DNA from 3 places in the Vibrio coralliirubri genome. Region 1 is predicted to be linked to each of the others. Evidence: predicted binding sites of a transcription regulator. Region 1 holds the regulator's gene; each other region holds the start of a gene.
The links. The regulator CRP, encoded in region 1, controls carbon source genes, mostly activating them, when cyclic AMP is high. The targets are predictions, from matches to a motif close to TGTGANNNNNNTCACA.
Positions count from the first base shown of each region.

Region 2: a site for CRP is predicted at 1,150-1,165, ahead of cdd (cytidine deaminase). Genes of this name have one in related genera too.
Region 3: a site for CRP is predicted at 1,942-1,957, ahead of rppH (RNA pyrophosphohydrolase). Genes of this name have one in related genera too.

Region 1 is NZ_AP025470.1:291,965-295,249, reverse strand. It holds gene OCV20_RS01315 (phosphoribulokinase) at 1-678, shown strand, start outside; gene crp (cAMP-activated global transcriptional regulator CRP) at 918-1,550, shown strand; gene OCV20_RS01305 (DUF1338 domain-containing protein) at 1,727-2,518, opposite strand; gene astD (succinylglutamate-semialdehyde dehydrogenase) at 2,732-3,285, opposite strand, start outside.
Region 2 is NZ_AP025470.1:2,042,643-2,045,927, forward strand. It holds gene OCV20_RS09360 (CidA/LrgA family protein) at 1-303, shown strand, start outside; gene OCV20_RS09365 (LrgB family protein) at 306-983, shown strand; gene cdd (cytidine deaminase) at 1,270-2,157, shown strand; gene purT (formate-dependent phosphoribosylglycinamide formyltransferase) at 2,325-3,285, shown strand, end outside.
Region 3 is NZ_AP025470.1:3,101,688-3,104,972, forward strand. It holds gene ptsP (phosphoenolpyruvate--protein phosphotransferase) at 1-1,269, opposite strand, end outside; gene rppH (RNA pyrophosphohydrolase) at 1,272-1,790, opposite strand; gene mutH (DNA mismatch repair endonuclease MutH) at 2,407-3,072, shown strand; gene OCV20_RS14115 (DUF6482 family protein) at 3,161-3,285, opposite strand, start outside.

The DNA.
Region 1 (3,285 bases):
CACATCAGCTACTTTGGTCCACAAGCCAACGATTTTGGTGCGCTAGAAGAGTTCTTCCGTAAATATGGTAACGAAGGCACAGGTAAAGTACGAAGCTACCTGCACACCTTCGATGAAGCCGTGCCTTACAATCAAATGCCGGGCACCTTCACGCCATGGCAAGAGATCCCTGAAAATTCCGATGTGATGTTTTACGAAGGCCTGCACGGCGGTGTGGTTGATGGCGACATTAACGTTTCTCAACACGTCGATTTGCTGATCGGCATGGTACCTATCGTAAACCTAGAGTGGATTCAAAAATTCGTTCGTGACACCCGCGATCGTGGCCACTCACGCGAAGCCGTAATGGACTCCATTGTTCGTTCAATGGATGATTATCTTAACTACATTACCCCGCAATTTTCGCGCACTCACATCAACTTTCAGCGTGTTCCAACCGTAGATACATCGAACCCACTCAACGCCAAAGGGATTCCAAGTTTAGACGAAAGCTTCGTAGTTATACGTTTGCGTGGCATCAAAAACGTCGATTTCCCCTACCTTCTGGCTATGATTGATGGCTCGTTTATGTCTCGTCATAACACGCTAGTGGTGCCAGGCGGCAAGATGAGTTTTGCTATGGAGCTCATTGTGAGGCCAATCCTGCAACAACTCATCGAAACCGGAAAAATAGGTTAACAAAACGACATTCTGGTTGATTACTTTTCATACCGTGATCATGTGCACAATTTTGCGTAAAAAATCGTAGCTTGGTCACGATTAAAATCAAGAAATAGTACCTGAAAAAGGATACTATTCTTAAACGAAACACAAGATAGCTTGCAGCACTCAACGAGTGCTCTTATCCTACAAGTCAATCCAGGCTTAGCTAAAATACGGAAAGCGGCAAGCATACCCTGCAGAGGAAGTGAGATATTATGGTTCTAGGTAAACCTCAAACCGATCCAACATTAGAGTGGTTCCTTTCACACTGTCATATTCATAAGTACCCTTCAAAAAGTACTTTGATTCATGCTGGTGAAAAGGCAGAAACCTTGTACTACATCGTTAAAGGTTCTGTGGCAGTTCTTATCAAAGACGAAGAAGGTAAGGAAATGATTCTTTCTTACCTAAACCAAGGCGACTTCATCGGTGAGCTTGGCTTGTTCGAAGAAGACCAAGAGCGTACAGCTTGGGTTCGTGCTAAATCTCCTTGTGAAGTAGCTGAGATTTCTTTCAAGAAATTCCGTCAACTTATCCAAGTGAACCCAGATATCCTAATGCGCCTTTCAGCGCAAATGGCAAACCGTCTACAAGTAACTAGCCAAAAGGTTGGTGACTTAGCGTTCCTTGACGTAACAGGTCGTATCGCTCAAACGCTACTAAACCTAGCGAAACAGCCAGATGCAATGACTCACCCTGACGGCATGCAAATCAAGATCACTCGTCAAGAGATTGGCCAGATTGTTGGTTGTTCTCGTGAGACAGTAGGTCGTATCTTGAAGATGCTAGAAGAGCAGAACCTAATTTCTGCACACGGTAAAACTATCGTGGTATACGGCACTCGTTAATCTCGATTAACTGAGCCAAAAATTTGAAAGCCACCAAATGCGAATTTGGTGGCTTTTTTGTTTTCTGAAGATCTATAGAGCAGATGCGAGAAGAACTCACAAAATCCTATTTGTAAACTTCTTCGAAGCGAAGCGTACTCGAATCTCTAGGGTAAAGTCCGTTCTGGTATCTTTCTTTAACCGTTGGTGCTCTCAAAGATTTTATCAGCTGATGCTGCAACAAAACCAGTGTAAAGCTCACCGTTGGCCATCGCATAACGCTTAGCGAACTCATAGAAGCCGCCAGGAATCATCTCATTGCCTTCAACAAATGAAACTGGGACTTTGTCTGCCATTGTTGATGATTGCTCTAATAAGACCTCTGGAGAGCCTTTAACCTGACCGCCAGATGCATTGATCGTGAAGCCCGACTCGCTCAAGTAGTCATTCACGGCCTGCACTTCATCGAAGTTATTTAGCTGATTCACACTCACCGTAAAGTGGTTAGCACCATATCCATGAGCCGCGAGCCAAGACGCGTATTCGCTCTCTTTTGCGAGCACTTGGAAATCAGCGAAGCTCAAACCCCAAAGACGACCGCCAAACAAGAATTCATGACCTTGAAGCTTACTTGCGTCCACTTGCTCAACCAACTTAGCAACGATCTGTTGCAAGTCACTTGAACACTCTTCTACCTTCAACTCACTAATGAACACTTTTGGTTGTTTTGGATCTGGGTGCTCGTAATGTTTAGCCACTAACTTCTTGCTCTCAAACAAGTAGTCGCCACACGCCTTGTAGCCTAATTCAAGGAAAGGCTTCGCTAGTGTTTCAATACCCAAAGGAGCAACATTGAAAGTTCGCAGTGCAATGTGATCATTAATCAGCGCTTCGTCTTCTTTCAGCAAGTGATGCACTTTCTCAGCCGATGGACAAAGCCTGTGAATGTAATCGTCCCAAAGTGATTTAAAGAGTAGATCGGGCGTCATGGTGACTCCTTGTCAGAGGTTCTAGCAAGCTAGTAATTTGGATTAGAAAGGGAGAGGCTGAGACACAGAGTCAGCAGCCATCAGCCTGTGACATACTTTTTCTATTATTATCTACCGTCCAATCTAGGTGTCGGACGTGATGGAAAAGGGAAGCGATAACACCACTTCCCTATTTCAAGCTTAACGCATGAGACTAATGCTCATTAGCCTAATTTAAAGCTCAATACCTGGGCTAAACGTTGCTGGAAGTTGAGTTTCGCCACCTTCCATTGAAGCCATAGGGTAAGCACAGTAGTCCGCCGCATAGTAAGCACTTGGGCGTAGGTTGCCCGAAGCACCTGGACCACCAAATGGTGCATCACCACTTGCGCCTGTTAGCTGACGGTTACGGTTAACAATACCCGCACGGATATGGTCAACGAAGTATTCCCATTCTGAATCGTCTGTTGATACAAGACCCGCAGACAAACCAAAACGCGTGTCGTTAGCTAGTTCAACTGCTTGCTCTAGTGACTGGTAACGAACCACTTGTAGCAATGGACCGAAGTACTCTTCATCCGGCAGCTCAGCAATGTTGGTTGCGTCGATAATACCCGGAGAAACAAACGCCGCTTGACCCGCTTTTGCTTCTACTAGGCTGACTCCACCTAACGATTGCAGATTCGCTTGCGCGTCCAGAATGAACTTAGCCGCAGCTTCAGAGATCTGAGGACCCATGAAGGGTGCTGGTTCAGCGAATGGCTGATCAACACGAATCTTTTGTGTGG
Region 2 (3,285 bases), 1.8 Mb from region 1:
GCAGGTAACGCGTTACAACACTTTTTGGATACCTCAATCCCAGGCAGTATTTTTGGCATGTTGATTTTGTTTGCCGCCATGGTGATTGGTATTGTTCCTTCGCACTGGGTACAGCCCGGTGCAAGCTTGATTATCCGCCTAATGATCTTACTGTTTGTTCCGATCAGTGTTGGGTTGATGGATCATTTCGACATGCTCATCGCGAACGCATTGCCAATTATGGCTAGCGCCGTTGGTGGCACGTTGCTGGTGTTGGTGTCCTTATCATGGTTCTTAGACCGCTTGCTTTCGAGAGGTAACTGATCATGTGGATTCTACTCACCATCGTGGTATTCCTGTTTGCTCGCTGGGTAAGTCAAAAAGTAAACTCGCCGCTGTGTAATCCCCTGCTTATCAGCATTGGTATCATCATTCCGATTCTCACGTTCTTTAGAGTACCGTTTGAAACTTACTATGCTGACAACACTTGGATTACCTACATGCTACAGCCTGCGGTTGTTGCACTTGCTTACCCACTTTATGAACAACTACCTCAAATCAGAGCCAACTGGCGCATCATTACCTTTGCTTGCACGCTAGGCAGTGTGATGTCGATGACAACAACGGCATTAATCGCAGTAGCATTTAAAGCGGACTTAACTTTGATTGCGAGCTTGTTAGGCAAATCAGTCACCACGCCAATTGCGATGGAAGTATCGAGCCATTTAGGTGGTGAAGCAGCGATTGCGGCAATACTGGTATTGATTGTTGGTCTGTTTGGGGCAATTTTTGCTTATCCAATCTACAATCTCATTGGTATTAAGAGCCCGATCGCCCGTGGTTTAACCATGGGTACCGTGTCTCACGCTTTAGGCACCGCGACTTGTGCGGAAAAGAATCAGGAAGATGCAGCATTCAGTTCTTTGGCTCTTGTGCTTTGCGGCGTCATTACCTCAATCATCGCACCGAGTATATTTTCGCTCGTGGTTTGGTTCTATTCTTAACCTAAACGATCACCACGCGATTCAGCCCAACCAGAATGCTGTTTATTACAGTGTCTGTTTGGGCTTTTTATTCGCATTTATTTAGCAATAGCAGTCAAGTCACGGTCTTTTACGAGCAATAAGTGCGATATCAGCTGTATAAATGGCTCCTGTAATCGATTTCAAGTGTGACCTCACTCTAATTATGCAAACCAATGTAACAACAACAATTCAATAGTGATCTTTGTCACAGAAAATTCCTGAGCAATGCATAAACTTAAAGCCTAAGGTCAATTAAGGATTCAACATGAACAGTCGTATTACCCTGGCGCTGGAAAGTGCTCCATCATCAATGAAAGCGCTTTTGAGTGACATCGTATTAGCAGACAACTTTGACGCGACATTGTCCCCAGAACAATTTGCTAGCCTACTGCAAGCAAGTGGTCTAGCGGATGACGAACTACGTATTGCGCTACTTCCTTTTGCCGCAGCGTATTCTTACGCTCCGTTATCTGACTTTTATGTTGGTGCAATCGTGCGTGGTTTGTCTGGTACTCTGTATTTTGGTGCAAACCTTGAAATCGCTGGTGCTCAACTTGGTCAAACCGTTCACGCTGAGCAATCTGCAATCAGCCACGCTTGGATGAAAGGCGAGCAAGGTATCTCAGATATCACCATCAACTTCAGCCCTTGTGGTCACTGTCGTCAATTCATGAACGAACTGACAACAGCAAAAGAACTTAAAGTTCAGCTTCCACAACGTGATGAAATGTCTCTGCAAGAGTACCTACCAGACTCGTTCGGCCCTGCTGATTTAGGTGTAACAACAGGCCTAATGACGAAGCTTGATCATAAGTACACGACCGAAGAAACAACGCCTATTGTTGTAGAAGCGCTAGCAGCACTAAACCGCAGCCATGCTCCTTACACCAAAAACCTAAGTGGTGTTTCGCTACAACTGACGTCAGGTGAAATTTTTACGGGTGCTTACGCAGAAAATGCAGCGTTCAACCCGAGCCTACCACCTCTGCAAGTGGCGTTGATTCAACTTAAACTGGCTGGCTTCGATTTCGAACAAATTGAAAGTGCTGCTTTGGTTGAAATCGCAGAAGGTAGCATCAGTCACCTAGCGGATACGCAATCTACATTAGAAGCGATTAACCCCGACATTCCAGTGACTTACTTAGCAATCTAAGTACATCTGATTAACAAAAATTTAAATAAGCAGCCCTATTTAACAGGGCTGCTTTTTTTATGCCTGTAATTAACGCAACAACTTGCGCAAACGTTTGCTTTTGTCATTGAAATAAGTATGATCACCCCGTTTTCAATCAATCGTTCAAAAGATCGGAAGGAATTTCTATGTTTGGTACTGCTACTCGTGAAAATGCTACTCGTGTACTTCTATTAGGTTCAGGTGAACTCGGCAAAGAAGTTGCTATCGAGTGCCAACGTTTAGGTTTGGAAGTTATTGCTTGTGACCGTTATGCAGACGCACCAGCAATGCAAGTTGCGCATCGTAGCCATGTATTAGACATGTTAGACGGCGATGCACTTCAAGCGATCATTGAACTAGAAAAGCCAGATTATGTGGTTCCTGAAATTGAAGCTATTGCCACCAGCAAGTTGGTAGAGCTAGAAGCGCAAGGCTTAAATGTCGTTCCAACTGCGAATGCGACCAAGCTAACGATGAACCGCGAAGGTATCCGTCGTCTAGCTGCAGAAGAGTTGAAACTGAGCACTTCTCCTTACCGCTTTGCAGACACCTTTGAAGATTTCTCAGCCGCTGTTGAATTCGTGGGCATGCCTTGCGTTGTTAAGCCGGTAATGAGCTCTTCAGGTAAAGGTCAAAGCGTTATCAAAACAGAAGAAGACATCCAGAAATCTTGGGACTACGCACAAGAAGGCGGTCGCACTGGCGCGGGTCGTGTGATCGTTGAAGGCTTCATCGACTTTGATTACGAGATCACCCTTCTAACCGTTCGCGCAGTCGACGGTGTTCACTTCTGTGCGCCTATCGGTCACCGCCAAGAAGACGGAGATTACCGTGAATCATGGCAGCCACAAGTGATGTCAGACAATGCACTTAAAGCCGCACAATACACGGCTGAACAAGTGGTTAACGCACTAGGTGGTCACGGTATCTTTGGTGTCGAGCTGTTTGTTAAAGGCGATCACGTTATCTTCAATGAAGTATCCCCTCGCCCACACGATACTGGCTTAGTGACATTGATGTCTCAAGACTCATCTGAATTCGCACTGCACGTACGCGCCTTTACCGGTATGCCGATCAAATCTATCACGCAATACGGCCCGTGTGCAT
Region 3 (3,285 bases), 870 kb from region 1:
CTCGCGATTGACCATAGATGAGAGCTCACTCTCTTCTAGAATCAGCCCTCGATACTCTTTGAGCAGGCTTTTAGACGGCTCAATAAAGATCTCACCGCTATACCCATCAACAATCGCTCGCTTACCATTAGCTTGAGCTAAGTTAAGATTTACCCCCATGACTGAAGGTATGCCAAGCGCTCGAGATAAAATCGCTGCGTGCGAGTTCGCCGCCCCTTCCAAGGAAATAACCGCCAAGAGCTTTTCTTTTGGAATAGACGCTAATACCGAAGCGGTTAACTCACGAACCACTAGGATAATCGGCTTATCTAACGTGCGAAGTTCATGTTCAGAGTTGTGGAGGAAATAAAGCAGCCTTTGTCCGAGCTCTCGGATGTCTTGTGCTCTCTCACGAAGGTACACATCTGACATACGAGCAAAGCGATTCGAATAGCTCTCAACAACCTGTCTTAATGCCCAGTCGGCTTTATCGCCTTTCTGGATTTGGCTTTTTAGATCCTTACGCAACATAGGATCGTTGAGTAAGTGAGTAAACAGGTCAAAGATCGCCAGCGCGTCTTTATTGATTTCGCTATCTAAGCGCTTTCGCATGCGCTTAAAGTCATTGAGGGCATTTTCAACCGCTACCGCCAACAACTCATGCTCTCTTTCAACATTGAGCGTCGAAGCAGGATAAACATCGGTGAGTTCAGGCTGAGTGTTGTCCCACCATAAATCACCAATCGCCACGCCCGATGAAGCGGCAATACCTTTAGTCGCAGGTAGCTTCTGTTGCTCTAACAGCCAATGGCCTTGAGTTTGGGCATGCGCCACAATAACGGCAAGTTGTGCAGAGAGCGTGACAAGGAAGGATTCTTCCATCTCACTAAATAAACGCGGGGTCTTCTGTTGAATGACCAATACACCGAGCACTTGCTTGCGGTGGATAATCGGAGTACCGAGAAAAGAGTGATAGACGTTTTCTCCAAGCTCTGGAAAAAACTTATAAGCAGGGTGAGCTGACGCTTGTGCAAGGTTGATAGGTTCAGCACTTCTTTTAACAAGGCCAACCAGACCTTCGTCAAAACCAATGTGAATGCTATTGCCTTTGAAGATCAGGCCTTGAGTTGCCATCAACTCAAGGCGCTGCATATCATTATTTGCCAAATACACGGTGCAACATTCCGTCTGCATCGCACTGCATGTCTCTTTAACCAAAATATCAAGAGCCGTCGACACATCTTCAACTCTTGATACGTGTTCAACTATTTCCCTTAGTTGACTGAGCATGCTTAACCTCTACGCAATTTGCGCTTTCCTTTTATTTTTCGCTCTTTAAACGGCATTGCTAAAGATGCGAACTCTTTCATCGCTCGACGGTAAACATCTCGCTTGAAAGAAACAACTTGTCGAACTGGGTACCAGTAACTCACCCAACGCCAACCATCAAACTCAGGTGTACTTCCACGCTGCATATTGATATGCGATTCATCGCAATCTAAGCGCAAAAGGAACCACTTCTGTTTTTGTCCAATACAGACAGGTTTAGAATCCCACCGAACCAGTCGTTTGGGTAGCTTGTAGCGTAACCAATGACGACTTGTCGCGACGATCTTTACATCCTTTTTAGTAAGGCCAACCTCTTCATACAACTCGCGGTACATTGCCTGCTCCGGAGTCTCACCTTCATCTATTCCCCCTTGAGGGAATTGCCATGAATGTTGCCCGTATCGTTTAGCCCAGAAGACCTGACCATGGTTGTTACAGATTACAATACCAACATTTAATCGGTAACCATCGCCATCTATCACTGGCCAACCTCTATCTAAATTTTTAATTACTCTGATTTTTCCACATATCCCCAATCGGAGCAAACTTAGTGACGTGATAAGCGCTATATTTATGAATAATAACTAGGAATATGGATAAGTTTCGCTCAAATTCTAGTTACCCACACAATAGTGAGACATAGACCACATTTATTCACCTTTTCTGTGAATAACTATGTGAAGAATTACCCGCAATCGTTTTTTTTAATCCATAGATTCATCAACACCAAAAAAGACAAATCAATAAAACCTAATTTATTTTCATATAAATCAAATAATTAAAATAATATCTTGGTTTTAAACAACATTAGAAATGTAAAAGATCTTTCAGAAATCTGACATGGTTAAAGATCAACCACTCCGATGTTTATCCACACTACTAAGTGAAAGATTCATTTTGAACCCCATTTGGCAAGCATTTTATCCACCATAAACCCCTGTTTATTTATCCACTAAATTAATATTTCAATTAATTACCTTTATGTCCTGTGGATAACCCTGAGTTTGATCCCTTTTCTCGCAAGGAGATCATTTCTTAACCAGTCGTCATTTGGTGATAACTTCTGATAAAATCATTTTTTTGATCATGCCTTTTATTATGAAACCAGAACCACAAACACAACAAGAGCTGTTAGAGCGTGCGTATGCCATCGCCGGAATGACCTTTAAAGAGCTCGCCGACGAAGCAGAGATGGTGATGCCAAACGACCTTAAGCGTGATAAAGGCTGGGTTGGGCAGCTATTGGAATGGCACTTGGGTGCGCCTGCAGGCAGTAAGCCAGAACAAGATTTTGCCAAGCTCGGGATAGAACTAAAAAGCATTCCGATTGGCTACTCTGGCAAGCCACTCGAAACCACCTTTGTGTGTGTTGCGCCTTTGATGGGTGTTCAAGGCATAACTTGGGAAACCAGCCACGTTCGAAACAAGCTGTCTAAGGTGTTGTGGATCCCTGTCGAGGGAGAAAGAGAGATCCCGCTAGCAGAGAGGCATGTAGGATCCCCATTATTATGGACACCTAGCCAAGCGGAAGATGAACTCTTGAAACGAGATTGGGAAGAACTGATGGAGTTGATCGTTTTAGGCAATGTTGAACAGATAACAGCAAGACACGGTGAAGCACTGCATTTACGTCCGAAGGCTGCTAACAGTCGTGTGTTAACGGAAGCTTACGGTGCAAGTGGAAAACCTATCAAAACCAAACCACGCGGTTTCTATCTACGAACTCAATTCACCCATAAATTACTGACAACACATTACGCATAGATCGCTTAATCTAGCCTCGATAGCCCAAACTATCAGTGCGTTACAAAACAGTCTGTAATTAGAATCAATCTCGCGCTACAAACAACTCTTAATGAGGTTTAAGCGCCAGTTCAATATCGCAGTAGCTTTGACTTGGCTCATTACCAAACTCATCATAGGCGTTGTGTAAGCGAAGATACGCCTTTTCAAAGCCGAGCCGGAGTAACTCCTCTT